One region of the Desulforamulus ruminis DSM 2154 genome, then DNA from elsewhere that is predicted to be linked to it. Evidence: riboswitches for the same ligand, from Rfam matches in the RefSeq annotation. Region 1 holds a riboswitch; each other region holds the start of a gene.

Region 1 (7,199 bases):
CGGGGTTTGCAGCACGGATAGCCAAACCGGCGGTTGTAACGGCGGCACCTAGTATGGTGGGAACCATTCCTTCGCGTACTGTCATATCAACACCCCTTTTGTAAGAGTTTATTTTATTATGATCCTTAAGAAACTTTTCATACCGGGCAAGCTATGACAAAAAGATGAACTTAGGCTTAAAATAAAATAAAATGAAAGGAATAAAGCCTAAGGCAGCGAATTGAAAAATATCTCTGAAGTTTTATTAGAGAATCTATATAACTAAAAGGAGGATTTGAAAAATGGAATTAAAAGGAAGCAAAACTGAAGCAAATTTAAAGGCAGCTTTTTCCGGCGAAAGTGAGGCCCGGAACAAATATACCTATTGGGCCAGTGCAGCTAAAAAAGAAGGCTATGAGCAAATTGCCGCCATCTTTTTGGAAACCGCCGATAACGAAAAGGAACACGCCAAAAGATTATTTAAATTCCTGAAGGGGATTACCGATACCAAGACTCATCTTCGGGAGGCCGCTGCCGGCGAGAATTATGAGTATACCAGCATGTATAAGGATTTTGAAAAGATTGCCCGGGAAGAAGGTTTTAATGAAATTGCCGATGTGTTCCGGGAAATCGGCGAAGTGGAAGAGGAGCATGAAAAACGTTATCTGGCTCTGTTGAAAAACCTGGAGGAAGGGAAAGTCTTTAAGCGGGATCAAGAAGTAAAATGGAAATGCCGTAACTGCGGGTATGTGCATACGGGCAAGGAAGCTCCGGAACTTTGTCCCGCCTGTGCTCATCCCCAGGCCCACTACGAATTGCTTTGCGAGAATTATTAATCCAGCAAGGCCGGGAAATCCTTCCCGGCCTTTTATTATGGCACAGTGGAAAACCGGAGGCCTATGTGGTAAAATCCTTTTGTGGTGTTATGAAATTTACAGGAGTGATACGTTTAAATGTCAACGAACCTGACCAGCGGAATCATTGGATTACCCATGGTGGGGAAAACCACCCTCTTTAATTTGCTTACCAACTCCAATCAGGAGACCTCTAATTTCTTAAGCGGAAAAACCGAGACTATTACCGCCTCCGCCCGGGTGCCGGATAAACGCATTGATTATTTGGTTGAAATGTACAAGCCCCGAAAAACCACCTATGCTCAAATTCAATTCAGCGAAGTACCCGGACTGGTCCGGGGGGCCAGCGAGGGCAAAGGCGTTGGAAATCAGTTTTTAAATGCCATTCGCAATGCAGATTTGCTTGTGCACGTGGTCCGGGCTTTTAACAACGGGGACGTACCCCATGTGGAAGAAGAAATTAACCCCTTGCGGGATATTGAAACCATTGCCGTGGAAATCCTCCTGGCCGATATGGACCTGGTGGAGAAGCGCATTGCCCGCATTCAGTCCGGTAAAAAAATTACCAAAGAAAATGCCTTTGAGTTGGAAGTATTGAAAAAATGTCTGGCTGCCCTGGAAGAAGAATCTCCCATCAGCCAGTTGAACCTCAGTGAGGAAGAAAAATTGACCCTGAGAAATTATGCCTTCCTTACGGAAAAACCCATGATGCTGGTGATTAATATTGATGAGGATCAATTCCGTGCCGGAAGCTACCCGGGCCAGGCGGAAGTTGAAAAATACGCGGCTCAGAAAGGGATTGCCGTTCTGCCCGTCTGCGGCCGGATGGAAATGGAGATTAACCAACTGCCGGAGGAAGACAAGCAATTGTTTATGGAAGACCTGGGCATCAGTGAGCCTGGTATTGATCGTTTGGCCCGGGCTGTTTACGATTATTTGGGGCTCATTTCCTTTCTGACTGCCGGGGAAGACGAGGTACGGGCCTGGACCATTAAACGTCAAACCGATGCTAAAAAAGCCGCCGGGAAAATCCACTCGGATATCGAGAGAGGATTTATCCGGGCTGAAGTGGTTGCCTTTGACGATTTGACCTCGGCCGGTTCCATGGCCAAGGCCCGGGAAAAGGGCATGTTCCGGTTGGAAGGGAAGGATTATCTCGTCCAGGACGGAGATATCATTAATTTCAGATTTAACGTCTAAATACAGGCCCGGCCCGCGTCCGGGCCGTTTTTATACCATTGGTCCTAGAATGGGTTATATGGAAGGATCGATGGTGTTAAGCTATATTCAACAATCATTGATTAAAGAAATCGGGAGACGGTGTATTTGCGTAAGGATTATGATGTTGTGGTGGTAGGCGGAGGTCCGGCGGGCATGATGGCTGCCGCCAGGGCGGCGGAATGCGGGGCGGCAGTCCTGCTGCTGGAGAAAAACCGGCAGTTGGGCAAAAAAATGTTAATTACCGGTGGCGGACGCTGCAATCTGACCAATGCCGCCGATATACCGGAAATGGTAGATAATATTCCCGGTAACGGGAGATTCGTTTACAGCAGCCTGCACCGGTTTTCCGGCCAGCAGGTAAGGGCTTTCTTCGGCAAGCTTGGGATTAAAACCAAAGTGGAGGATCATGGCCGGATTTTTCCTGTAAACAACCGTTCCGGGGATGTGGTGGGTGCGCTGGAAAGATACCTTCGCCAGCTTGGTGTGCGGGTTCGTTTGGAAACCGGCGCCAAGGGTCTGGTGGTTGAAAATCATCGCTGCCAAGGAGTGGCCGCCGGTGAGGAAGTGTTTACAGCCGGTGGGGTCATTGTGGCCACCGGGGGTCTCTCCTATGCTCATACCGGCAGCACCGGAGAAGGACATCGGCTGGCTGAAGAGGCGGGACACCGCATAACCGCTCTTTTTCCCGCCGCGGTAGCCATAACCTGTTCTGATGGGTGGATTAAAGGGAGAGCGGTACAGGGGCTCTCGTTGGAGAATGTGAATCTAACCCTTTATAATGGTAAAGGGAAGCGACTGGCCGCGGAATCCGGAGATGTCATCTTTACCCACTGGGGCCTTTCCGGACCCGGCGCCCTGCGGGTTGGCCGGGTTGTTGCTCTGGAAAAACAGAGGGACCCGGCGGCTGTTTTACAGGGCAAACTGGACTTATTTTCAGAGCGAACCGCCCGGAATCTGGAGGAGGATCTACAGCAATGTATTTCGGCGGCTGCTAAAAAATCCGTGAAAAATCTGATAAGCTCCTTATTGCCCGAACGTTTGGTTAAAGTTTTATTAGACCTGGCAGAAGTGGCTCCGGAAACACCGGCCGGCGAAGTGATAAAGGCCCGCTGGAATACTTTGATTTCCCTAATGAAAGGGCTGCCCCTGCAGGTTACCGGCACGAGGCCCCTGGAAGAAGCCACCGTGACCGGCGGCGGCGTCAGCATTAAAGAGATCAATCCCCGCACCATGGAATCCACAAAGATAAAAAAACTTTATTTTGCCGGGGAAATTTTAGACGTGGATGCGCATACCGGCGGGTTTAACATGCAGGTGGCTTTCAGTACCGGATATGTGGCCGGTGAAGCAGCGGCCACAGCTTTAAGAGAAACTCTTGACGAAGTAGACTCGGTTGGTGTAAATTACGATTAATATAAATAGTGAATCTTATCAAGAGTGGTGGAGGGACTGGCCCTATGAAGCCCGGCAACCGGCCAATCATTCTGGCGGCGGTGCCAACTCCTGCAGGACTGCGCGGTCCTGAGAGATGAGTCTCGGCCTGAAGGACGTAATTATTACGCCCCGGACTCATCCGTCCGGGGTGTTATTTTTACAATAAAATGCTTATGATAACAAGAAGCCCCATTTTTTTATGTATGGAGGCGGATGATGCTGCTTTCGCAAATACCGGTAAGAGTTAAATATCAGCAGGTGCTCCGGATGATGGGTCAGCCTGCCGCCGAGGAACTGTCTGCTCAGAACCTGGAAAAAATTAAACCGCTGCTAAACCTGGGGCAGTCTCTGCTCCATGCCGCAGCCTTTTTTTCCATGCATCATTTTTGGCTGGAGGAAAATATTCTCCGGGTGAATGAACGGGTGTTCCACCTTGCCGCCCCAAGCAATGAACTGGTTCATTGCCGACAGATCAGCGTTATTGCCGTTACGGCCGGGGAGGAGATCAGCAGGCAGGGAGAGCGGTTTATGCATGCCGGCGAAATGACCGCGGCTTTCATCCTGGATGCGGTGGGGACGGTGGCGGTGGAAGAGGCGGCCAACTATACGGTAAACCTGATTGCCCGTCAACAAAGATTGCAAGGCTTACATCCCACGCCCAGATTTTTGCCCGGCTGCCGTGGTTTTTCCTTACAGGATCTGCCCGCCCTATTGAGTCTGGCCAAGGGGGAACGGCTGGGCATCACCTGCAATGATCACTTTCAGATGACTCCCGTTAAATCGCTGGTTTTTCTGGTGGGTTGGAGTGCCATAGAATACAAGCTTGCCTCAAAATGTGCGGCTTGCCCAAAGAGGAATTGTCAATATCGTCAAAGCAGCATGGAAGGAGAGAATCAGATTGTCCTTTAAAGATAGAGTGCAACGGGAAATATTGATTGTGGACGGCGCCATGGGCACCCTGCTGCAGGAAAGGGGGCTTCCTGCAGGCTGGTGTCCGGAGGAATGGAACGTCAGCCACCCGGAGGTGATAAAAGAGGTTCACGGTCTTTATCTCCGGGCCGGGGCCGATATTATAACCACCAATACCTTCGGGGCCATTCCTTTAAAGCTTGAGGAATATGATATGCCGGACCGGGTCCGGGAATTTAACCTGGCCGCTGGCCGGCTGGCCAGGGAGGCCGCCAAACCCTTCGGAGCCATGGTGGCCGGTTCGGTGGGGCCTCTGGGAAAATTTTTGCAGCCCCTGGGCACCTTGAGCTTTGATGAGGCTTATCAGCAGTTTTTGGTTCAGTGCCGGGCTTTAGTGGAAGCCGAAGTGGATTTAATTCTTTTTGAAACCTTTGGGGATATAGGGGAAATGCGGGCGGCCCTGATTGCTGCCGCCGATGCGGGCTCTGTCCCGGTGGTGGCCAGTTTTACCTTTGATGAGAGCGGCCGTACCTTTACCGGCACAGACCCGGAAACCGCTGCGGTGGTGGCGGAAAGGCTGGGTGTGGCGGCGGTGGGGGTGAATTGCTCCGTAGGTCCAAGGCAGTTGGAGGGAGTGGTCCGGCAGTTAACCCGGAGCACCAATTTACCGGTCTTGATTTCTCCCAATGCCGGTATGCCCGAAATTGTGGAAGGGCGCACGGTATTTCGGGAGACGCCGGAAGTGCTGGCCGATTATGCGGCTCGTTTTGTGGATTACGGGGCCTCTCTGCTGGGGGGCTGCTGCGGAACCACGCCGGAGCATATCAAGGCTATTAGCCAGGCGGTAAAGGATTTAGAGATTAAAACAAGGAATAAATCCTTTGGGCTGCGGGTTGCCAGCAGGGTTAAAACCGTTGCCATTCACCCGGCCGGAATGCCGGTGGCCATTGGTGAACGCCTGAATCCCACCGGCAAAAAGGCCCTGCAGGCTGAAATTAAGGAAGGTAAAACAGAAATCACCCGCCGTGATGCCTTGGCCCAGGTGGAGGCCGGGGCGGAAATACTGGATGTTAACGTGGGTGTCGGAGGGGTAGACCCCATTGCGGCCATGGAAAGGGCCATTCATGCGGTGCAGGTTTTGGTGGATGCGCCTCTGTGTATTGACAGCACCGACCCGGCGGTCATTGAACATGCCCTAAAACTATACCATGGCAAAGCGATTATTAATTCCGTTAACGGTGAAGACCAGAGTATGGAAACCATCCTTCCCTTGGCCAAACGATACGGAGCGGCATTAATCGGCCTCACCCTGGACGAAAGAGGCATTCCTCCCACCGCCGAGGAAAGACTGGCGGTGGCCGGGAAAATTGTGGCCAGGGCGGAAGAAATGGGGATTCCCAGAGAGGATATCATGATCGACTGCCTGGTGCTGACGGTCAGTGCCCAACCGGAAGGGGTTCCGGAAACCCTAAAGGCCATCTCCCTGGTAAAACAGGAACTGGGGCTTGCCACCAGCCTGGGGGTCAGCAATGTGTCCTTTGGGCTGCCGAATCGCAAATTAATCAACTCCGCTTTCTTTGCCATGGCCCTGTCTGCCGGTTTGGACGCCGCCATTTTAAACCCCCAGGAGGAGCGGATGATGGAAACCCTGCGGGCATCCGCCGTTCTAACGGGCAGGGACCTTCGGGCTGAAAAATATATTGTCCGGGAGCAGGTCCGGGCTGAAGCTCCGGTAAAGCAAAAGGAAGACGAAAAAAAAGCCTCTACTCCCCGGGAGATATTATACCGGGCGGTGTTGTCGGGGGATAAGGACAATATTATCCGCTATATAGAAGAAGCCCTGGGGCAGGGCATGGGGCCTCTGGAAATGCTGGACAAAGCACTGATTCCCGCCATTGAAGAAGTGGGCCGCAGGTATGCCCAAGGCGTTTACTTCTTGCCCCAGTTGATTATGGCCGGAGAAACCATGACCAAAAGCTTTGAATGCCTTCGTCCGGCATTGGCCAAGGGTCTGACCAAAAAAGTTGCTACCGTTGTATTGGCTACCGTTAAAGGAGACATTCATGATATCGGTAAAAATATTGTCTCGGTGATGCTGGCCAACCATGGTTTTGAGGTCATTGACCTGGGTAAAAATGTAGATAACCAGCGTATTATCGAGGCGGTCCGGGAACATCGGGCCGGTTTGATCGGTTTAAGTGCGTTGATGACAACCACCATGATTCACATGCCGGAACTCATTAAAGATGTAAAGGAAGCCGGACTGGCTTGTAAAGTGATGGTGGGGGGAGCGGCGGTTACGGCGCAATACGCCAAAGAGATTGGCGCCGATGGCTACGCCGAGGACGCTGTGGAAGCGGTTCGCATTGCTAAGGAATTGATAAGTTAAGATTTTACGGGGATGATGGATTGTCTGCCAGCAAAGTAAGGGTTACCTTTAAACCTCATAATGTGGAGATTGCCGTTCCTGCGGGCACAACCATTCTTGAAGCCGCCCGACAGGCGGGTGTTCCCCTGACCGCACCCTGTGGCGGCAATGGCCGGTGTGGCGGGTGCCGGATTCAGACTGCTTCCGGGGAAGAATTCCTGGCCTGCCGTACCAAGATTGATCAACCGCTGACCATTCAAATGGGCGGGGATCAGATGGTTGTCCTGGAAGAAGGAGAACCCCGGGCTTTTATCCTGGAACCCGCCGTGCTGGCAGGTCCCGCAGGGGCTTTGCGGCATCAAGCCGGGATTCCCCTGCGGGATTTGGCGGATGGGGCGGAAAAACCCCTGGGCATGGCCGTGGATTTGGGCACC
Region 2 (7,199 bases), 1.4 Mb from region 1:
CGGCAATACCTATGTTGATGCGGGGGTTCGGGTGGGCCGGGACTGTGTACTGTTGCCCTTTACCTTCCTGCAGGGAAATACCGTGATTGGCAGCGGCTGTACCATTGGCCCGGGCAGTCACATTACCGACTGCGTCATCGGCAACGGGGTTGAGATCCAATACTCGGTGTTGGCCGGGAGCCAAATTGGCAGTTCCACGGTGGTGGGTCCCTACGCCTATATTCGCCCAGACACAAAGATTGGCGAAAGGGCTAAAGTGGGTGATTTTGTAGAAATTAAAAAATCCACCATTGGCAATGAAAGTAAGATCCCTCATTTAAGTTATGTGGGAGATGCCGTCATTGGCGAAAAAGTCAATGTGGGAGCGGGAACCATTACCTGTAACTATGATGGTAAAAATAAATATCAAACCATCCTTGAAGACGGGGTCTTCATTGGCAGTAATACCAATTTGGTCGCTCCCATCAAAGTAGGGAAAAACGCGGTGGTGGCAGCAGGTTCAACGCTTACCAAAGATGTGCCTGCGGATGCCTTGGGGGTAGCCCGGGAACGGCAAACCAATGTGGCGGACTGGGCAAAGAAAAGGCGTTCCTAACAGGGAACCGGCAATATCTGCCATTGGACAGGCAGCGGTGAGCTTTAATTAAACGGAGAGAACAGAAGGCTGACAGCCCAAAGCTGAAAGCTAATTAAAGTTTGGGGGTAAATTGATGTCTTCCGGAAGCAAGAGATTAAAAATTTTTGCAGGGAATGCCAATCCCGATTTGGCCCGGGAAATATGCCAATATCTTGGGGTGGCCATGGGTGCCTCGAAAGTGTCCAGATTCAGTGACGGTGAAATTCGGGCGGAAGTGGAGGAAAGCGTAAGGGGAGCAGACGCCTTTATTATTCAACCGACCTCCACTCCGGTGAATGAACATCTGATGGAACTTTTAATTATGGTGGACGCCCTCCGGCGCGCTTCTGCCCGGCGGATTACCGCTGTGGTGCCCTATTACGGTTACGCCCGCCAGGATCGTAAAACCAGGGCCCGGGCGCCCATTACCGCAAAGCTGGTAGCCAATATTATCATTGCCAGCGGCTGCCGCAGAATGATTACCATGGATCTTCACGCAGGACAGATTCAGGGCTTTTTTGATATTCCGGTGGACCATTTACCCGGGGTTCCCATCCTGGCGGAGTATTTTCATCAAAATTTAAAGGACGATGTGGTGGTGGTCTCCCCGGATATCGGCGGGGTTACCCGTGCCAGGGATCTGGCGGAACGGATTGGAGCGCCCCTGGCCATTATCGATAAGCGCCGGCCGGAACCCAATGTGGCGGAGGTCACCAATGTTATCGGCAGCATAAAAGGAAAAACCGTCATTATGATTGACGATATCATCGATACGGCGGGCACCATTACCAAAGGAGCCGCCGCGCTGATGGAACGGGGGGCCAAGGAAATTCGTGTTTGCTGTACCCATGCCGTTTTATCAGGCCCTGCCATCCAACGTTTGCAAGAATCGGTCATTAAAGAGGTTGTAGTTACCAATACCATTCCCTTGCCGCCGGAGAAAATGATTGATAAAATAAAAGTACTTTCCGTGGCGCCGCTGCTGGGAGAGGCCATTATTCGTATTCACGAGGACCTGTCGGTGAGCAAGCTGTTTTCATAAGCAAAGCCCGGCTTTTGCTACTAAGAGCATTAAAATAACCCGTAATTTCCGGGAGTTGCCGGAATTACGGGTATTTTAATGGAGATGTTGGCTTGGGACTGGTAAAACTTGTATTATTTTAATTAAACCCAAAACTGCTATAATGGAGTTAATCCATTTTGAGTGCGACAATAGTCCTGGGTTGACGGGGACTATTGTCGTGTTTCTTTGGTCCCGGTGACAAAAGGCTGTTCCAGCGGACCAGAATTGAGTAAACTTAAAGTATAAGGGGCCGGGATTACCAATGGATAGACCAATTCCGGTAGAAATCAACGTTTAATTCTCCCTCCGGTTCCTCCGGTGAATAGGAGCCGCTGTTGACTCCTGTTTCCAAGAGATCGGGGCGGGATTCATCCTGGTTGTTCGTGGCGGTCACCCCCAGTGTTTTTTTAGTTAGGGTGTGTGAATTTGATTTTGTTTATACATATCCAGAAATTTTTTCAAGGTCGAAAATGTTCCGGGTGTGCATGAACTGAGCAACAAACATACCTAAAAAGGAAAAGACCAGGGTTCGAAGGAGTACCCTGTTATTTTTTCCTTTTTCTGAGTAGGCGACTTGAACGGCCAGACGGTCTGCTAGAGAAGGAACCGGGCTTTGGCCTAGGACGGAAGGCCACCGGAAAAGCATAGGTTTCAAGGGTAAATAATTACCGGCACAGAAGGCCTGCTTCAGCTCCCGTAAAAATAGATAAGGAGCCACAAGGCGTGCCTGGAATCCGAGATATACTGGTGTTCAGTTATGGTAAGCCCCTTATTTTTAAACTGAATTTTTATGATCATTGCGGGAGGGAAATGGATGAAGGATAGTCAAGATGCCAATTATTTAAAAAATAATGGCCTGGAGGTTACCGATATGCAGGAAGGGAAAGTTTTTTGGGTTAAATTTCCCACCGGTTATCGCATCATTATGGATGCGGACGAATTAAACCGCCTGGCCAAATTTTTTGAACTGCACAAGGATAAAGGGCCTGGAGTCATTGAGATGTTGTTTCGCAGCAGTACAGCCTAGCATTTTACTTTTTAAGTTTAGCGGATGAATTTTTTTAATATGGTTGACAGTTAACGGGTAGATTGGTAAACTAATGTCATCAATTTTATATCTGTGCTCTTATCCTGAGAGGTGGAGGGACTGGCCCTATGAAACCCGGCAACCATCCGGAAATATCCCGGACAGGTGCTAATTCCTGCAGGAGATGATCATCTTCTGGCAGATAAGAGGTGTGCAACGCGATGATTAGCGAAGCCTCTTCTGTTAAGGAGAGGCTTTCATGATTGGTGGGGCAAGGAGCACGAAAGGAGGACAAAAATGAGTGTTGAACGTACCTATGCGGAAATTAATGCCCGCATCAGGGCAGGTAAAGCGGTGGTTTTAACCGCGGAGGAAGTCATTGGCAAAGTCCGGGAACAGGGTCTGGCGAAAACAGCGGCTGAAGTGGATGTGGTCACCACAGGAACCTTTGGGCCCATGTGTTCTTCCGGTGCTTTTTTAAACTTTGGTCACTCTTCTCCCCGTATGAGAATGCAAAAAGTATCCCTCAATAATGTTCCGGCCTATACCGGCATTGCCGCTGTGGATGCCTATATTGGCGTTACCGAGATACCCGAAGATGATCCGGCCAATAATAACTTTCCCGGAGAGTTCCGCTATGGCGGCGGCCATGTCATTGAAGATCTGGTAAGCCATAAGCCGGTAAAGCTGAAGGCGCTGTCCTATGGTACCGATTGCTATCCGCGCAAGGAAATTGAAACAACCATTACCTTGGATGACATGAATGAAGCCATTTTATTTAACCCGCGCAACGCCTATCAGAATTATAACTGCGCGGTAAACTTAAGCGAAAAGACTATTTATACTTATATGGGTACGTTAAAACCCCGGCTAGGCAATGCAACCTATTCCACTTCCGGACAATTAAGCCCCTTGATGAAAGATCCTAACTTTGCCACCATTGGCATTGGCACCCGCATCTTCCTGGGGGGCGGTATTGGCTATGTGGTCTGGAACGGCACCCAGCACTTCCCGGGATGGTTAAAGGATGCTGAAGGGAATATTGTGGGCTCTGCCGGCGGCACTCTCTCTGTACTGGGAGATTTAAAACAAATGAAACCCCAGTGGCTTAGAGGTACCAGCTACCAGGGATACGGAGCCACCCTCACCGTTGGTTTAGGGATTCCCATCCCCATTTTAAATGAAGAGATTCTTCGTTTTGCTGCCTTATCCGATGAAGAACTGCATGCCCCGGTGGTGGATTACAGCGATAACTACCCCAACCGGGTTGGCGGCAACCTTGGGCTGGTGAGCTATGCTCAACTGAAATCCGGTAAAATTACCGTACAAGGTCAAGAGATTCCCACGGTGCCCCTTTCCAGTTACCCGAAAGCCAGGGAGATTGCCCGCACCTTGAAGGAATGGATACAAAAGGGAGACTTTTTACTGGGAGAACCGGTTCAATTGCTTCCCGGACCCGATGCCGGGATTATGGCAAAAACCCTGGAGATTAAGTAAAGGGAAGGAGCAAACGGCTTATGGCGCCTCATAAAATTGTTCTCCGGTTTGGTTCCAGTACTTCGGACCAACCTATTATTTACCATTTGGTTAAAGATTATGACTTGGTGGTTAACATTATAAAGGCGAAGATTAATCCGCATCTGGAAGGAACCATGGTTTTGGATCTGGTAGGAGAGCGGTATGAAGACGGCATTGAATACCTGCGCAGTCAGGGAATTACTGTGCACCCTTTAACCCAGGAAGTGGTGCGCAATAACGAGCGTTGCACTATGTGCGGCGCCTGTACCAGTCACTGTCCGGCCGGCGCCCTGTATATGGAACGTCCGTCCATGGAAGTGCAATTTGATGGCGATAAATGTGTGGTTTGTTTGCAATGCTTAAAGGTTTGCCCGGTCAGGGCCATGGAGGTTAGGATTTAACTTGGATTATACCGAACGGACATACCGTGACCTGCACCGGCAGGTGGATTTAATCCATTTTCAGGTGATGATTAAAGAGACCGACCTGGATATCGGTGTGAGACGGGAGCGTTTTTCACCGGAACTGGTTCAATGGGTGGAACGTCTGGTAAAAGAACAGCGCTTATTATTAGAGGAATATATTCAAAGGGACCCCGAATTCAAAACCACCCTGGTGCCTCACCGGTTACTGCCGGGGGCGCCGGAGCTGGCGGTGGAGATGGCCAAAGCGGCTCAGTTGGCGGGGGTCGGTCCCATGGCGGCGGTGGCCGGGGCCTTTTCTCAAAAAGTGGGGAGGGAATTAGCCAGGCATTCCCGGGACGTCATTGTAGAGAATGGAGGAGATATCTTCCTGAAATCCTCCGGTACCCGCCGGGTGGGGATCTTTGCCGGACCCTCTCCTTTTACCCACAAGATTGCACTGGAGGTCCAAGGCCGGCAGACTCCCCTGGGAATCTGTACGTCTTCCGGTACAGTGGGACACTCTTTGAGTTTTGGCCAGTCCGATGCGGTTATTATTTTAGCTTCCTGTACCTCCTTGGCGGATGCCGTGGCCACCGCCGCAGGTAACCGGGTGCAGAGCGAAGAGGATGTGCAGGGGGCGGTGGATTTTGCCGCAAGCATCCCCGGGATTGCCGGAGCCATTGCCATCAAAGGAGAAAAACTGGCAGCCTGGGGGCAAATAAAATTGGTTCCCATGTAAAGAAATAATAAGACCGGACTTTCCGGTCTTATTATTTTGTTTTTAGAATATATAAAAAAAGAAATGATAGATTAAACAGGATTTTTCGCCTATGCTAGGAATTGGCAGAAACCACGTTTCCTTTATACCATTTTTAGTGTAAAATGAGAAAAATAAGTATAGGTAGGTGTTAGAAATTGAAAAAGCCTGTTTGCCCCCTTTGTGAAGAAGAAATGGTCATGATTATGAACGACGAAAGCCAAAACACAGAACCCCAGATTTTTGCCCTTAATGAACTGGTGCGCAAGCCCGACGGCACCTATGGCATCAACCAGGAAAGGGGGCTTCCGGTGGTGGTATCTTTATGCAATGCCTGTGGCTACCTGATGCAGTTTTCCGCCCATAAGTTTAACCGGGGGCAAAAGAAGGGCTGTACAAAATAAAAGTAAGGAATTTGACAGGAACTTGTTATGGCGGCACTTTATCCCGTGCTCTAAAATAAAGTTAAGGGAAATCAGAGGAGGAGATCGTATGGAACTTACAGTTAACGATATTTTGGATGTGGCCATTAAATCGGAGGAAAGCAGCTTCAAGTTTTATAAAGAAATGGCAGAAAAGGCTAAAAATTCAGAAACTAGTCAAGTTTTACTGAAGCTGTCCCAGGACGAAAAAGATCATTTAGATTATCTGCTGTGGCTAAAATCCGGCGAGCCCATTAATGAACAAGTCTATTTTGACGGATTTGAGGAAGCCGGTGAACTCAACCCTGAGATGACGCCCAAGGAAGTTTTGACCATCGCGGTGCAGCGGGAAGGAGCGGCTGCTAAAATGTACCGTCAAATGGCGGATATTTTTAAGGCCAGCCCGGATAAACAGTTTATTTTTGAGCGTATGGCCAGGGAGGAAGATCATCATGGTGCTGCGGTGGCGGCCATGATGGATGATTTTTAAGAGACTTCAGCATAAAGAATAAGCAAGGGAGTGCCGCAAAATCATCGAGGGGCCAAAGAACAGGCGGATAAACAACGAACAACCGATTTTTAAGAATAGAACACGGATTGAACGGATCATACGGATTCCGTAAAATCCGTGTTCTATTATGTTTTAAACAAAGGACTGTGCATGCTGTTTCTTTTGCACATCTTTTTATTTTTATAACCCTTTCTATAGGATTGAGTTGGATATCAGGAGAAGCGTTCCAATAAAAGTTCGTTAGCCTGTCGGTTTATAAACAACTCAATTTATCAGTATTTATTTCCTATTTTGACATTGATGAATAGATGGTGCATTATTTCACAAATTAAATTATAATACCCGTAAAAGAATAACTATAAAAAGGAGGGGTTCATGATGATGTTTACCCAGCATACCAAAAGCAGCCATCCCATGACCAAAGGGGTTATGGAAAGGGTGATGGAAAATCCTAACTATTTCATGGAAAGCATTGAGGCAATGAAAGGGACACCGCGGCAAAAACCGGTTTTGGATCAAATTCTGGAAAAGAATTACCCGGGAAAGGCTCGTTAGAGAAAATGCAGGCATCCTTACAAGCTAAACCGAAAAAGGCGCCGACGGCCTTGATATCAGGCATGCGGCGCTTTTTTCATGGGGTTTGGCCTTATATTTCTTTTTTATCCGCCTGAGGTTCTTCGTTTGCTTGCTCCGGATTAACCATTTCTTCCTTATCCTCCACTGGCTCTAAAGGAAGAAGATATTCCTCCCGGGTTAAGGCAACCTCCTGGGGCAGATCCTTTACTTCCACCCGGTCTTCCGTAAGCGCAGCGCGGGTGGCAGGGATTTCCGGATCCGGTGAGCCTTCCGGGGGCAGCTCTTCTATTTGGCTGTTCCCTTCA
Region 3 (7,199 bases), 280 kb from region 1:
ATAATTACGACCTCTTTTGCTTTTTGAAGCTTTCCTAAAAAATCCCTATAGTCATCCTTGGCAAAACCCGTTTTTAAGCTGTATTGTAGGCTGCCTTGTATATCAAAGCTTTTGTTAATGCCCAGATCAATAATATTGCCCGCAACCGAAATTTTCAGCGCGCTGTATAACCGGTCCTCAGAGTCCTCTAATAGGTCCTTTAGAGCAGGATATAACTTTAAGGCAAGATCATTGGAACTTTTCTTTGCTTCTTTATAAGGGTCATCATTGGCAATCTTTTTGTATACCTCCAACAAAGCCTCGGTGGAATTTTCCGCGGGTGTGTTCCTTCGATCCATTCCTTTTACAAAATCCATCAGTTCATAAATTACCTGATGCTGCCGGTCTTCATCAACATGAGCAAAAGCCATGCAGGAAGCCGCTTGTTTTAAATAACAGTGAACACAATCAATATAGGCTTTCATAAAAATCCTCCTGATTCAATAAAGTCGGAAAAAGGCATCCACACCTGCCAAAAATAATACTATTTCTTGCTCAAGGTTTATATTCTTTTAAAGGATTACTGGGGATCTTGTCCAATACTAATCCTACAAAACGCATAGGATGTGAGGAGAGGCAAATGAAAAATGTAGCCATACTACTAATTTTACTGATTTTATTGGCCGTCTGGTTTTTTATGTCCGTTGGCGTTTCCCTGCCTACCATCTTTATTTTCTTAGGTTGGCTTCTTTTGGGGTTGGGCCTTCTGGCTTTTATCGGGGGAGACCGCAGGGGAGGAATCATCGCCATTATTCTAGGAATTATTTTGTCAAATATCCATCGATTTTAAGAGGCGTCATAAATATTTTGTTGGTTCCCACAGCCCTAAGGAATAAACAACCCCCGGTTTATGACCGGGGGCTTGGTTCTACCGGAATCATTTTGTAATGCAGCCGCTTGTAAATAATCTTGCTGTTATGGCAAAATAGATTAGAGTATTTTCTACATAAAACATTATTAAATTACAAAATTCTTAGGAGTGGACCATGCGCATATTTTTAGTTGTTTTCGGACTGATTGTTTTTCTTTGCTTTGCTTTTGCCGGAGGTTATTTTATCGCCGACCAAATCATTGGGAACTCCCCTACCAAAAACAGTGAACCTTTGCCTAAGGAACAGTCAACGGAAATAAAGCAGCCGGAACAACCAAAAGAAGCCCCGGAGCAGCGGCAAGAAACGCAAGGGGAACTCCCTCGGGAAGAAAACTCCCCGCAGCCCACAACGAAAGCATTGGATGAGGAACTATTGCTGGATGCCTCGGCCTTTAGCTATACTGTTATACCGTCCAAAAACAATCAACCGGCGGTGACTTACAGTTCGGAAGAACTGCGCTTTAACCCCTGACGAGATACACTGCTTCTATTTTGCCAGGGTCTTGACAATATCCGCCCGGCTTACAATACCAATCATTTTACCGTTTTCCACTACGGGAATGCGTTTTATATTATTGTCAATCATCAAAGTGGCCACTTGCCCCACTTCCTCTTCCCCTGAAACCGTAATCACTTTGCTGGTCATTATTTCAGCAGCTTTTAAAGCGGCCAGTTTTTTAAAATCTTCCTTGTATTGATCAACACCGCCGAAATAAATAAGACCACCTAACAATCCAAAAAACTTGGGAATTCTGGGGTTGCTCTCTTTATGTAAAAGATCCCCCTCGGTTACCATCCCCACCAAACTCCCCGCTTCATCCACAACAGGAACTCCGGAAATATTATGGGTGACTAAAACTTCAGCAACTTCCTGAATGGTCATGTCCTTTGTTACCGTGATTACATCACTTCTCATGATTTCTTTTACTTTCATCCCCATCACCTCTCTACTATAGTTTAATCTCAGGCTTAAATCCTATGCGGATTTTAACGTCCTATTCTCCGATACCACCTGGTAAAAAGTGTAGTTGATACTAAATACACTACGGGATTTACCCACTCCTTGTCAAATCTATTTTTATATTGGCAGTGATCATATCATCAGTAAAACAAACTTTTCTGGTGGAAAACGGCAGCAACGGATTGCCAAGCCATTGATGCCATAATCTAAATCATAAATTTACATAAAAAAGTCCTCTTTTTTGTTATAATCATATTAGCATAAGCTTATCCCTATCATCATCTTTAGGAGGAATAAAATTGCTGCTGATTAATGTTGCTGAACTGGCCACAAGGAACCATCTAAGCTACGAGGATATGCACAAAGCCTTTCAAGCTTTATACAAACTGGAATATAATCCGGTGGCCATTAAATTTTTCTTTGACCAAGACGAGTTTGACGCTTTTATCCCGGAAAAGGTGCCTGCTTCAAAGATGACCTTTTGTCAGGCTGCCCTGGCTTCCCGCATGGACAACTATATTGTAAAGGTTACCGATGACAAGTTGCTCTGCGGTAATGCCAGAACGGTATTTGGCTTCCGTGAAGCTTCCGACGCCGAGGTTGACGAACAAGTTAAATATACCACAGACCGGGATCTGGCCAAGGAATGCATGCAAGCCCGGCCCACCTTACCCGTTGGCCAGTTAAAAGGCGTTATGACGGCGCCTCTATACAAAACCCCGGTGGATCAGATGTGGTATTCTTTGTGGTAAATGTACTCCAGGCTTATCATATCCTTAATGATTATATCGGAGCCTGTAAAGTGCCCACGGTAACTTCTAACCATACCATCAATTCGGTGGTCTGCGGCGGTTCGGTACGTTGTTTTCAGGAAAACAAACCGGAAATGAAAACCATGTGTGCAGGCAGCTTTACCTCGGGTAAAACCGAAAAAGGCGAGGTGAACCTGTTTATTCCTGGCAAGCAGATAAGTCAGTTAGCGGATCAATTAATTAAAAGAACCTTTAAATATGGCGGGAGCTCCTTTTTGGGGGCCGGCGGTCAAGATTTCCCGGGAGTGGATGTTTGCAAAAAATGTCCGATGATTCGTTTTAAAGATTATAAAGCCGAGTAGTTTGGTTTTAGATTTCCGTAGAGGACCTATGAACAGGGGCTGTGGCAAAAACCAGAATGGTTGCATTGCGCAGCTCTTTATTTCTTCAAAAAAAGAATAGAATGCGGATTTTACGGATTTCCACGGATTGTTACGGATTTTTAATTTTAAATCCGTGTAAATCCGTATCATCCGTTGAATCCGTGTTCTATTTTTTATTAGTCCGGTTGTTCACTGGGTTATCTGCCGTTCTTAAGGCACTACGCAAAGTCTTTTGCCTATTTTATCTCCGTAAGATTAAAAGGGGTCTCCTGATATACATAATAGTTAAGCCAGTTGGAGAATAACAAGTGGGCATGCCCTCTCCACTTTACTACCGGTTCATTTTCCGGATTGTCCTCCGGATAATAATTTTGGGGAACAAGGATATCCAGCCCTTTTTTGACATCCCTTTCGTATTCACCTTTTAAGGTCAGCGGATCATACTCGGAATGGCCGGTAATAAAGAACATCCGGCGGTTCTTGGCAGCCACGATATAGACACCGGCTTCATCCGACTCTGATAGGATTTCCAGTTCTTCCACTCTTTCAATGTCCCTTCGCCTTACCTCGGTATAACGGGAATGGGGCACATAAAATTCGTCGTCAAAACCCCTGAGCAGTTTAATATGGCTCCGATTAATCCAATGCTTGAATACACCGAACAATTTAGCCGGCAGGTCATATTTGGGTATGCCATAGTGGTAATAAAGCCCCGCTTGGGCTGCCCAGCAAATATGCAAGGTGGAGGTGACATGATCTTTGGACCATTCCATGATTTCCTGTAATTCTTCCCAGTAATCAACCTGGTTAAATTCCAGTTGCTCCACCGGCGCGCCGGTTATAATCAGACCGTCAAATTTCTGATTTTTTACTTCCTCAAAGGTTTTATAAAATACCGCCAAATGATCCTCCGGCGTATTTTTTGACCAGTGAGAACCGGTATGAAGCAGTTCTACTTCAACCTGCAGCGGGGTGTTGCCCAGAAGCCGCAGGAGTTGGGTTTCGGTGGTTATCTTGGTGGGCATTAAGTTTAAGATCGCCATTTTCAGCGGCCGTATATCCTGACGCACCGCTCTGGTCTCATGCATCACAAAAATATTTTCATTGGTTAAAATTTGGCTTGCAGGCAAGTGATCCGGTATTTTAATGGGCATCCTTCAGCCACCCCTCTATTGTCAAATTCTATTGAGCCTTTAAAGCCTGATCCAGGTCCTCCAGCAAATCACCGATACTTTCAAGCCCCACCGAGATACGGATAAGGTCCGGTGAAACCCCCGCCTGCTTCAGGGCCTCCTCGGACAGTTGGCTGTGGGTTGTGGAAGCTGGATGAATCACCAGAGATTTGGCATCTCCCACATTGGCCAGGTGAGAAAAAATTTGTAAACTGTCTATAAATCTCCGGCCGGCTTCAAGCCCCCCTTTAATGCCAAAGGTTAAAATCGCCCCGGCTCCTTTAGGTAGGTATTTCTGAGCCAGCTCGTAGGATGGATGGCCTTTTATCCCCGGATAGGAAACCCAATTAACCAGGCTGTGCTGTTGTAAAAACTCCGCCACCCTTTGGGCATTGGACACATGCCTTTCCATCCGTAAGGCCAGGGTTTCAATGCCCTGCAACAGCAGGAACGCGTTAAAGGGGCTGACGCATGCCCCAAGATCTCTTAATAGCTGCGTTCTTGCTTTGGCAATATAGGCTGCCGCCCCCATTTCTTTCGTATAGGTTATATCATGATAGCTGGGGTCCGGCTGATTCAATCCGGGAAACTTATCATTTTGGCTCCAGTCAAATTTTCCGGAATCAATGATCACGCCGCCAATGCTGGTGCCATGCCCGCCAATAAATTTGGTGGTGGAATGAACCACAATATCCGCTCCGTAATCAAAGGGCCGGCAGAGGTAAGGCGTGGTAAAGGTGCTGTCAACAATCAGGGGGATTTCCGCCTGATGGGCTATTTTTCCAACCGCCTCCAGATCCAGGACATCGCACCGGGGATTGCCGATGGTTTCCGCAAAGAGGGCTTTGGTTTTTTCCGTAATAGCCTTTCTGAAATTCTCCGGATCCTCGGGGTTTACAAAGACTACCTTGATACCCAGTCTGGCAAAGGTATGGGTGAATAGATTCACCGTCCCACCGTAAAGGTTGGTGGAAGAGACGATTTCATCCCCTGCGGAGGCGATATTCAAAATAGCGGCCACAATGGCGGCATGTCCGGAAGCCATGGCCAGGGCTCCCACTCCCCCTTCCAGGGCGGCCAGACGCTTTTCCAGCACATCGGTGGTAGGATTGTCGATGCGGGTGTAAATATGACCCTCTTCCTTAAGGCTGAAAAGATTGGCGGCATGTTCGGAATCCCGGAATACGTAAGATGACGTTTGATAGATGGGCACTGCCCGGGAAAGTGTTTCACGATCCGGTTGATGCCCGGCATGAAGGGCCAGGGTTTCAAAACCAAGTTTTCTCTCTGTCATGATGTAACCTCCTTAAAAAATTAAACCCCTTCAATGGATGAAGGGGTTGTTCATTCTGTGTTCCACTTCCTCCCATCTGCCAGGAAATACTTCCTGAAGGAATTAGCACCTTGTCGACTAAAGCCGACCGGTTGCCGGGTTTCATAGGGCCTTTCCCTCCACCGCTCTGGATAAGAGATTTTTTATTTTTTCTAATTATATTTTGCAGAGGACAATGTGTCAAGAATACTTCTTACAACTCTTTAAAACAGCTTCCAATTTAATCTTTTTCTGGTGGTAAAGGTGCTCTCAGAACCTTCCCTCAGTTTCTAAACAACCGGTCCAGACCGCGGTATTGGATGGCTTCCGCCAGATGGTTGGTTAAGATGTTCTTTTGGTTGTCCAGGTCCGCGATGGTTCGGGCTATTTTCAGTATGCGGTTATGGGCCCGGGCGCTTAGTCCCAGGCGTTTAAAAGCATCCTGCAGCAGTTTGGCGGCTGAAGCCTCCAAACGGCAGTAACGGCGGACCTCCCGGGAACCCATGGAGGCATTACAGGTGATTCCCGAATCCTTGAATCTTTCCCGCTGCCGCCCTCGGGCTTCTTCCACCCTGGCCTTGATGGCCGCCGAAGGCTCGCCGGGTGAAACATCGGTCAGTTCTGCGTAGGATACCTTCGGTACTTCCAGGTGAATATCAATCCGGTCCAGCAGCGGGCCGGAAATGCGGTTAATATAGCGCTGTACCTGATAGGGCGTGCAGATGCAGTCCTTTTCCGGGTCCAACAAAAATCCGCAGGGACAGGGGTTAGCCGCTCCCACCAGCATGATTGACGCAGGATAATCAATGCTGGCCGCCACCCTGGAAACGCTGATAAAACCATCCTCCAGAGGTTGCCGCAGGGCTTCCAGGGCGTCTTTATGGAATTCCGGCAGTTCGTCCAGAAACAGCACCCCATGATGGGCCAGGCTTATTTCACCGGGTCTGGGAAACCGTCCTCCTCCTACCAGACTGGCGGCAGAGGAAGTATGATGAGGGGAACGGAAAGGCCTGCTGGTGATAATGGGCTGGTGATTGGTTAACTGTCCGGCCAAACTGTAAATTTGAGTGATTTCAATGGCCTCTGCAAAGGTCAGATCCGGAAGAATGGTTGGTATTCTGCGGGCCAGCATGGTTTTACCGGAGCCGGGACTGCCCATCATCAAAATATTGTGTCCTCCGGCAGCGGCCACTTCTAGGGCGCGCTTCGCCGTCAGTTGCCCCTGAACATCTGCAAAATCAACGATTGTCTGAGGCTGCTCTTGCCGGTATGGATAAGCTTCTTTTTTAACTGGCTCCAATTCCGCTTCACCCCTTAAAGCCAAGGCAAGTTCAGCCAGGGAAGAAACGGCAAACACCTCCATATCTTCCACCAGCGCCCCTTCCGGAGCGTTTTCCCGGGGGATCACAACGCCCTTTAAACCAAGTTTCCTGGCAGCTAAAATCAACGGCAACACGCCGTGAATACTCCTTACAGAGCCGTCCAGGGATAGTTCCCCGATAAAGGCCACGCCGGAATACAAGGCTTCATGGATTTGTCCGGTAGCTCCCAGGATACCGACGGCAATGGGCAAATCATAAACAGGGCCCTCTTTTTTAATATCAGCCGGAGCCAGGTTGACGGTAATGCGCTTTACCGGGAATTCCAAAGCGGAATTTTTTATTGCCGTTCGTACCCTGTCCTTAGCCTCTCTCACCGCGCTGTCCGGT
Region 4 (7,199 bases), 1.8 Mb from region 1:
TGACCTCTCCCCCGGTAACCAGAGGTACGGCCAAAACTGTCCGAAACTGTAGGAAGGGTCTGGCTTCTTCCTGGGAGCCACTGTCCCGTACATCATCAATTAAAAAGGGCTCCCGGGTTTCCACCGCCCGTCCGGCCAAACCTTCTCCCGGCGCCAGTACAATGCTGTTCATTTCTCTTTCCAAGGGTCCCCGGGCAGCCAAGGGTAAAAAAAGCTGGCGCTCCCGGGACCAAAAATAAACCGCTCCGGAGTGGTAGGGAACAATTTTCTGGCACTCCTGTAAAAAATCATCAAAGAAAACCGTCGGGTCCGCAGGTTTTCGTAGCCGCCGGGCCATTTGAAAAAGAGCGGTAAATTCCCGATTGGCCTGTTCCATATGTACATATTTCCCAAGCAGGAACTGAGCCCCAAGGATTGGCAGACATAAAACCAGGGCCCACAAAATTCCCAATTGGAAATAGGTTGCAGCCATCAGAGCGCCGTAAGGGGCGGTAAAAAGGTAAGTATAACTATCCCAGCGCAGGGCATGCCAGCCGAAAAGCCGGGGGTTCTCGGCCAAATAAGGCTTCAGATGGAAATACACCAGCCCATGATGAACGGCAAAGTAAACCAGGGTAAAGGCAGCGGCAGCTAAAATCCCGCCGCCGAATGCCAGGTATACCTGAGCTGCCGCCGCGGCTGACAAAATATTCTGGGACCCGTTAAAAAGGGTGGTCCGCAGGGGATTCCCCCGGTTGGCCACTCCGAAGCCAATTAAGGAGACCAAGCCGGTCACCCAGGCTGTGGTGGCTCCCCCAAAGATCATCTGGGTTGCCAATACAATGACATAACTGCCGGACAAATAACCTTGGCTAAAGGGAACGGCCATCCATTCAGACAGCATCCCCAGGATAACCAGTGCCGCCAGTGTGCCGCCGTGGTCAAAATTGAGCTGGGGAAAGGTCTTCCATAGCCACCCGAAACCCAATAAAATGATTGTCCAGGTATAGAGTAAAGTAAGACCTCTCTGCCTAGAAATGGCCCTCACCTCCCGACTCCCATATTCGACAATAAACCCAATTTACCTCCAGGCCTGGCAAAAAAATACACGAAAGATCCTTTCTGCCATCATCCTTTGCGGCAGCTTGCGAAGGTCTACCAGCCAGATCAAGGGGTTATGACAATACAGCAGACCCGTTAACAAGGCCCTGTCCTGGTCTTCCTCCATGCCGGGCGATTCCCGGTCTATGGTAATCAGCCGCAGGGCCATTTGCTGCTGCAAGCCTTGAAGAATGAAAGGGGTATCGTCCTGGGAACCGTCATCCACCACCACAATCTCCAATTGAACCCATTGGTGCCTACTCCAGGAGGCCATTCTGCGCATCAGATATTCCGCATCCTGAGCCCGGTTTTTTAATACCACCAGCATACTAACCGGGGGCCCCGGCTGCCTCCTTATGGAGCCTGCAACATCCTGGACCAACCGATAGATTCCATAACAGGCAAGAATCACTAGGATCAGCTTTTCGATGGTCATCGCCATTGAGCACACCCCCTGTAATTCAGAGTATGTGTGAACGGCCCGCCGGGGTGCGCGGCGGAGGAATGGAAATATTGACCTGAAAAAACAGACCCTTACCCCGTTTCAGGGATAAGGGTCTGTTTATAATGAACCGTCCAGTTTTAAGCCAATGGCGTGCTGCAGCGGCAGGTATCCGTTTCAAAATAAACGGCGAAGGTACTGCCCAGGCTTCCTGTATGTACTTCAATCCGGGCGTTGTGCCGGGCGGCAATACCATAGCAAACCGCCAGTCCCAAGCCCACCGCCTCCTCTTTGGTGGTATAAAAAGGGATTCCTAATTTCTCCAGGGCCTCCGGTTCGATTCCCTCCCCCTGATCCTGCACCGTCAAGACAACCTTGTCCTCCTCCATAAAGGTTTTAATCTGCAGGTTGCCTCCGGTGGGCATGGCTTCCAAACCATTTTGGGCTAGATTTAAGATTAAACGCCGGATCTCTTCCCTATTCAGCAGCAATTCCGGCAGGTCAGCCAAATCCATGGTAACCTGCATCTTATATTGCCGAGCCCGATCCAACAGAACATCCCGCAGGGATAAAATCACGTCGTTAAGATTATGGAAGGTAAGATTGGTCGCTTTTTTCGAGGATAGGAATAAAAGTTCAGTAATGATCTCGTTGGTCTTATCCAGTTCCTGGATGATCACCTTGAACAGGTCTTGATACAAAGAACATTCCTTTTTTTGTTGAAGTAGTTGCAGCAATCCCCGCACGGTGGTCATGGGGTTGCGAATTTCATGGGCAATTCCCGCTGTAATTTCCCTTATAATATTGATTCGTTCCGGCTGATCCTTTTTTAAAAAGGGGTCATACTTGCCTGTGTTTTCCATCATTTGAAGTAAGCTGAGATCATGATCTACATCAATGATCACGGCATTACCCCCTTATCTTTATTCTTTTATCTATTAATTTAATTTCATATTGAAATATTGTCAAGAAAAATCTTGGTTTTAATTTCAACATGAAACAATTTGTTGAACTAAAAATTTCGCAGGATATAATTGATTCGAGGTGTATCCTGTGGGAATTTTTAGAGACAGAATGAAAGAGCTGAGAGAAGATAGAGGCCTTACCCAGCAAGGGCTGGCCGATGCACTCAATATCGGAAAATCAGCCATTGCCCTTTATGAAACAGAAAAACGCCAGCCGGACCCCGATACGCTAAGAAAATTAGCTCTATTTTTCAATTGCAGTACGGATTATTTGCTGGGTCTTACGGATACTTTAATTCTTGAAAGGAAGGATCTGCCTTCCCTCCCGCCGGATATTTTGGCCTTTGCTTCGGATCAAGAAAATTACGGTTTGATTCGTTTGATCCAATCCCTTAAAATCCAAGGCCATTCCAATGAACTCATCAGAGAATGGTTAATTTCTTTAGGCAACACCATCCGGCGGATAAAGCAAACCTATGTCCAGGAATATTTGGAGAACCCGTTGCTCGTACAGGAACCGGGTGAAAAATACACCCGGCAAAGCCGGGGCAAGAAACCGGATAAAAAGAAGGATTCCTAGAATAAACCAGGTCCATAGGACCTGGTTTTCATCTTTACCTATGCTTTTTTACTCTAAACCGGCCTCTGCCCGGAGGATCTCCGCTTTATCGGTACGTTCCCAGGGGAGGTCCAGGTCGTTGCGTCCAAAGTGACCGTAGGCCGCAGTTTGTTTATAGATGGGTTGACGCAGATCCAATGTTTTAATGATGCCAGCCGGACGCAGGTCGAAGTGGCGGTTGATTAAATCAATCAAAACATCGTCACTAACCTTACCTGTGCCAAAGGTTTGCACCCTTACAGAGACAGGACGGGCCACACCAATGGCGTAGGCCAGTTGAACTTCCAGGCGGCTGGCCAGGCCGGCTGCCACCAGGTTTTTAGCCACGTAGCGGGCGGCATAGCTGGCGGAGCGATCCACTTTAGTGGGGTCTTTGCCGGAAAAAGCGCCGCCGCCGTGGCGGGCACTGCCGCCGTAGGTATCCACAATGATTTTACGGCCGGTAAGTCCCGCATCGCCGTGGGGTCCGCCAATTACAAAGCGTCCGGTGGGGTTAATGAAGAAACGGGTTTGTGCATCCACCAGTTCTGGGGGCAGCACCGGGCGCACCACCTGTTCGATGATATCCTGACGGATTCTGTCCAGGGAAACTTCCGGGTGGTGCTGGGTGGAAACCACCACCGTATCAATCCGGGAAGGTTTGTTACCGTCATACTCTACCGTTACCTGGGTTTTGCCGTCCGGTCTCAGGTAGTCCAGCAGTTCAGTTTTACGTACCTCCGCCAGCCTGCGGGCCATCCGGTGGGCCAGGGAGATGGGCAGCGGCATAAATTCCGGGGTTTCGTCGGTGGCATAACCAAACATCATACCCTGATCCCCGGCACCGATGGCCTCAATCTCTGCCTCGTTCATTTCCCCGGTTTTGGCTTCCAGCGCCTTGTCCACACCCATGGCGATATCCGGGGACTGCTCATCAATGGCGGTCAGCACAGCAATGGTATCCCCGTCGAAACCGTACTTGGCCCGGGTATATCCAATGCCCCGGACAGTTTCCCGCACGACTTTGGGAATATCCACATAACAACTGCAAGAAATTTCGCCGCCTACCACGGCCATGCCGGTGGTTACAAAGGTTTCGCAAGCAACCCGGGCCATTGGGTCTTTGGCCAGAATGGCGTCCAATATGGCATCGGAAATCTGGTCTGCCACCTTATCGGGGTGACCTTCGGTTACGGACTCAGAAGTAAATAATTTTCTGCTCACTGGGTTCCCTCCTAATTATTCAATATTCCCTGTCTCATCACTAAAAAAACAAACCTCCCCATTTACGGAGAGGTCTTTTCTTTTCCCCAGCCTGCCTCAATAACCTCATCTGTCAGGAAAGACACTTCCCCGCAGGACTTGGCACCTTACGTGAGGTTGCCGGGTTTCATCGGGCCAGTCCCTCCACCTCTCTTGATGAGAACATCAGAATCTATTTTTGCCAGATTTATTTTAGCAAAGCAGGTACAATGTGTCAAATTAAAAATATCTTACTCCTGATAAAAACTCCGGTCCAGGGGCTGTAAATCCACCAGCACGGTGTCCAGCCCAAATTTTTTCACCTGATCCCAGGGAATCACCAGATCCCGGCCGGAGCGCATCAGTCCGAAATATTTGCGCGGAGCCTGCAGCACCAAGGCCACTACCCTGCCTGTTTCCAGGTCAATGTGCAAATCCTTGATGGGCCCCAGTCTGGCGCCATCCGACAGGTTTACAATATCCTTGGTCTCCAACTGGGTTGCTTTTATCAATGCCGCCACCTCCCCTAACCCCATGCTATGCATCTGCCGGGCAAAGGGTGCGCAATCAATTAGCTTTTGGAAGGGCGCAGCCGTCCCATCCATTTGGCAGCATAGCGGGCCATCAGGTTGGCCTCTTCCATTCTCAGCAGGAATACCGACAACAGCAGGATAACCACCCCGCCGATGATGCTGGCCGCCACCTGCAGGGCCAGCCCCAGGGTTCCCAGGCCGCCCAGCAGGCCGGCCGCCAGATGATTCATCCCCCAGACTCCCGCTGCCATGGCGGCGGAGGCCAGAGAAATCTGTCCCAGAAATTTAAAGAGTTTGGCCTCCCACATGCCCGGGATCCGCTTATTCAGGTAATAGGAAAGCATTACCGTGTTCAGGAGGGAAGCAATGGAATTGGCCAAGGCCAATCCGCCGTGTTTTAGCGGACCAATCAACAGCAGGCTGAAGATCAAATTGACCACCACCGTAACGGCCATTAGCTTCACCGGTGTCTTAGTGTCCTGCTGTGCGTAAAAACCCCGGGTAAGAATGATGTTGGCCGCCTGGCCCACCAGCCCGATGGAGTAGAACACCAAGGCAATGGCTGTCATTTCCGTAGCCCGGGCATCAAATTTCCCGTGTTCAAAAAGCAATTGAATAATGGGAGTGGCCAGCACCAGAAGCCCCACTCCCGCCGGCAGGGCAAAAAGGGTCACCAGACGGAAGGCACCCACCACGGTTTCAGACAGCTCCCGCTGTTTCTTCTCCGCCGCCAGGCGGGTAATGGTGGGATAAAAAGCAGTGCCCACCGCCAGCACAAAAAAACCAATGGGCATTAAAATCAGCCGGTTGGCGTAATTCAAGGCGGAGATGCTTCCGGCCGCCAGTCCTGAAGCCAAAATACGGTCTATAATCAGGTAAATCTGGTTCAGGGAAGTGCCGATAGCCACCGGCATCACCAGGTAAAGAACCTTACGAACTCCCGGGTGACGCCAGTCCGTTGAAAATTTATACCGGAAGCCCTGCTGTTTGAGTTTAGGAACTTGAATCAGGGCGGCGAGAATAAATCCCACCACGGTTCCGGCAGCCAAACCTTCTACGCCGTACCAGCCCCCTAGAGTCAGGGCTGACGCAATGATCACCACGTTGGTAACACTGGTACTCAGAGCCGGGATGGCAAAGACCTGATTGGCATTTAGCAATCCCTGAAACACGGTGGCCAATCCGTAAAAGATCAGGATTGGCAGCATAATGGCCGTCAACCGGGCGGCCAAGGCAGCGGTTCCCGGATCTAATCCCGGAGCTGTCAGCTTGACCAGCAGTGGGGCCGCAAAAATTCCGACCGCAGTGAATGCTGCAAAGATTAGAACCACCAGGGTGATCACGGTATTAAACAACCGCCAGGCCTCTTCCTTCTGGCCTTTGGCCACATATTCATTGAAAACGGGGATCACCACCACCGCCAAAGCACCAATGATAATAGCAAAAACGGTGTAAGGAATGTTAAAGGCCACCACATAGGCATCGGTGGTGCTGGTAGCTCCAAACATATAGGCAATGGCCTGTTCCCGGACAAAACCCAAAATACGGGATAAGAGATTAATTACGGCCACAACCAGGGCCGCCCTGGCAATAATTCTTCCAGTGGACAATCAAAGGACCTCCTATTGGCTTTCAGCTATCGGTTTTATGGTTAGTACTGATAAACTCATCACAACAAAGGTAGTATATTCGACTCTTTTCGCCTATATCCTTCAGTATCGCTTAATAATAAAAATTAAGAAGGGCTTTCAACCGGTGAAAACCCTTCTCTAAGTAAATATTGATTCTTAATGGTTGTTTCTGACAACCGACAGCTACCAGTTATTCCCCCGATAGCTCAGCAGCCGCACCATCACAACAGCAGCCTCGGCCCGGGTGGTAAATTCCTGAGGAGCAAAGCCTCCGGCTTCCCTGCCTTTCATAAGGCCCTCCTGCGCCACAATAGCCACTGAGGACCTAGCCCAGGAGGAGATGTTTTCCTCATCGGTAAAATGGATGGGATTCAGTGCGCTTTCATTGAGGTTTTTCTCCGTACCATAACGCATGGCCCGGACCAGCATAGCCGCCATTTGTTCCCGGGTAATGGGATCATTGGCACCAAAGGTTCCGTCGCCGTAACCGGAAACCAGGCCCATTTTTACTGCGGTGCCCACAGCCCCGGCGCACCAGTAATCCCCGGGTAAATCTGAGAACTCGGCAGGGGAGACGGATTCTTCAGAAAGGCCTAGAGTCCGAACCAGCATGGCTGTAAATTGTCCCCTGGTTACGGTAAGATCCGGAGCAAAGGTCTGCGGGGCCATACCCCTTACAATCTGGCGGGCCGCCATAATCTCTATATC

What was found. Region 1 has a riboswitch for S-adenosylmethionine ahead of DESRU_RS07870 (Vitamin B12 dependent methionine synthase activation subunit). Riboswitches for the same ligand answer to the same signal wherever they lie in the genome.
Region 2: linked by a shared signal. The riboswitch ahead of DESRU_RS00885 (homocysteine biosynthesis protein) and the one ahead of DESRU_RS07870 (Vitamin B12 dependent methionine synthase activation subunit) in region 1 are both predicted to bind S-adenosylmethionine.
Region 3: linked by a shared signal. The riboswitch ahead of DESRU_RS09300 (homocysteine synthase) and the one ahead of DESRU_RS07870 (Vitamin B12 dependent methionine synthase activation subunit) in region 1 are both predicted to bind S-adenosylmethionine.
Region 4: linked by a shared signal. The riboswitch ahead of metK (methionine adenosyltransferase) and the one ahead of DESRU_RS07870 (Vitamin B12 dependent methionine synthase activation subunit) in region 1 are both predicted to bind S-adenosylmethionine.

Annotation. Positions count from the first base shown of each region.
Region 1 covers NC_015589.1:1,565,883-1,573,081, forward strand. Annotated here, with positions in the region: gene DESRU_RS07850 (hypothetical protein) at 1-85, opposite strand, end outside; gene rbr (rubrerythrin) at 282-815, shown strand; gene ychF (redox-regulated ATPase YchF) at 933-2,033, shown strand; gene DESRU_RS07865 (BaiN/RdsA family NAD(P)/FAD-dependent oxidoreductase) at 2,154-3,467, shown strand; SAM riboswitch class I at 3,480-3,589, shown strand; gene DESRU_RS07870 (Vitamin B12 dependent methionine synthase activation subunit) at 3,702-4,397, shown strand; gene DESRU_RS07875 (homocysteine S-methyltransferase family protein) at 4,387-6,786, shown strand; gene DESRU_RS07880 (ASKHA domain-containing protein) at 6,807-7,199, shown strand, end outside.
Region 2 covers NC_015589.1:164,018-171,216, forward strand. Annotated here, with positions in the region: gene glmU (bifunctional UDP-N-acetylglucosamine diphosphorylase/glucosamine-1-phosphate N-acetyltransferase GlmU) at 1-595, shown strand, start outside; gene DESRU_RS00870 (ribose-phosphate diphosphokinase) at 711-1,658, shown strand; gene DESRU_RS00880 (hypothetical protein) at 2,494-2,706, shown strand; SAM riboswitch class I at 2,803-2,915, shown strand; gene DESRU_RS00885 (homocysteine biosynthesis protein) at 3,004-4,203, shown strand; gene DESRU_RS00890 (NIL domain-containing protein) at 4,224-4,625, shown strand; gene DESRU_RS00895 (UPF0280 family protein) at 4,627-5,367, shown strand; gene DESRU_RS00900 (hypothetical protein) at 5,544-5,789, shown strand; gene DESRU_RS00905 (ferritin family protein) at 5,878-6,297, shown strand; gene DESRU_RS20490 (hypothetical protein) at 6,694-6,873, shown strand; gene DESRU_RS00910 (PRC-barrel domain-containing protein) at 6,965-7,199, opposite strand, start outside.
Region 3 covers NC_015589.1:1,844,831-1,852,029, reverse strand. Annotated here, with positions in the region: gene DESRU_RS09330 (damage-control phosphatase ARMT1 family protein) at 1-464, opposite strand, end outside; gene DESRU_RS09325 (hypothetical protein) at 620-829, shown strand; gene DESRU_RS09320 (hypothetical protein) at 1,026-1,382, shown strand; gene DESRU_RS09315 (CBS domain-containing protein) at 1,398-1,844, opposite strand; gene DESRU_RS21620 (DUF169 domain-containing protein) at 2,171-2,623, shown strand; gene DESRU_RS21615 (DUF169 domain-containing protein) at 2,605-2,985, shown strand; gene metA (homoserine O-acetyltransferase MetA) at 3,243-4,160, opposite strand; gene DESRU_RS09300 (homocysteine synthase) at 4,189-5,472, opposite strand; SAM riboswitch class I at 5,542-5,649, opposite strand; gene DESRU_RS09295 (YifB family Mg chelatase-like AAA ATPase) at 5,774-7,199, opposite strand, start outside.
Region 4 covers NC_015589.1:3,689,116-3,696,314, forward strand. Annotated here, with positions in the region: gene DESRU_RS18320 (GGDEF domain-containing protein) at 1-1,027, opposite strand, end outside; gene DESRU_RS18325 (glycosyltransferase family 2 protein) at 1,061-1,522, opposite strand; gene DESRU_RS18330 (ATP-binding protein) at 1,663-2,427, opposite strand; gene DESRU_RS18335 (helix-turn-helix domain-containing protein) at 2,576-3,067, shown strand; gene metK (methionine adenosyltransferase) at 3,116-4,309, opposite strand; SAM riboswitch class I at 4,412-4,511, opposite strand; gene DESRU_RS18345 (YlmC/YmxH family sporulation protein) at 4,579-4,932, opposite strand; gene murJ (murein biosynthesis integral membrane protein MurJ) at 4,899-6,470, opposite strand; gene DESRU_RS18355 (S8 family serine peptidase) at 6,675-7,199, opposite strand, start outside.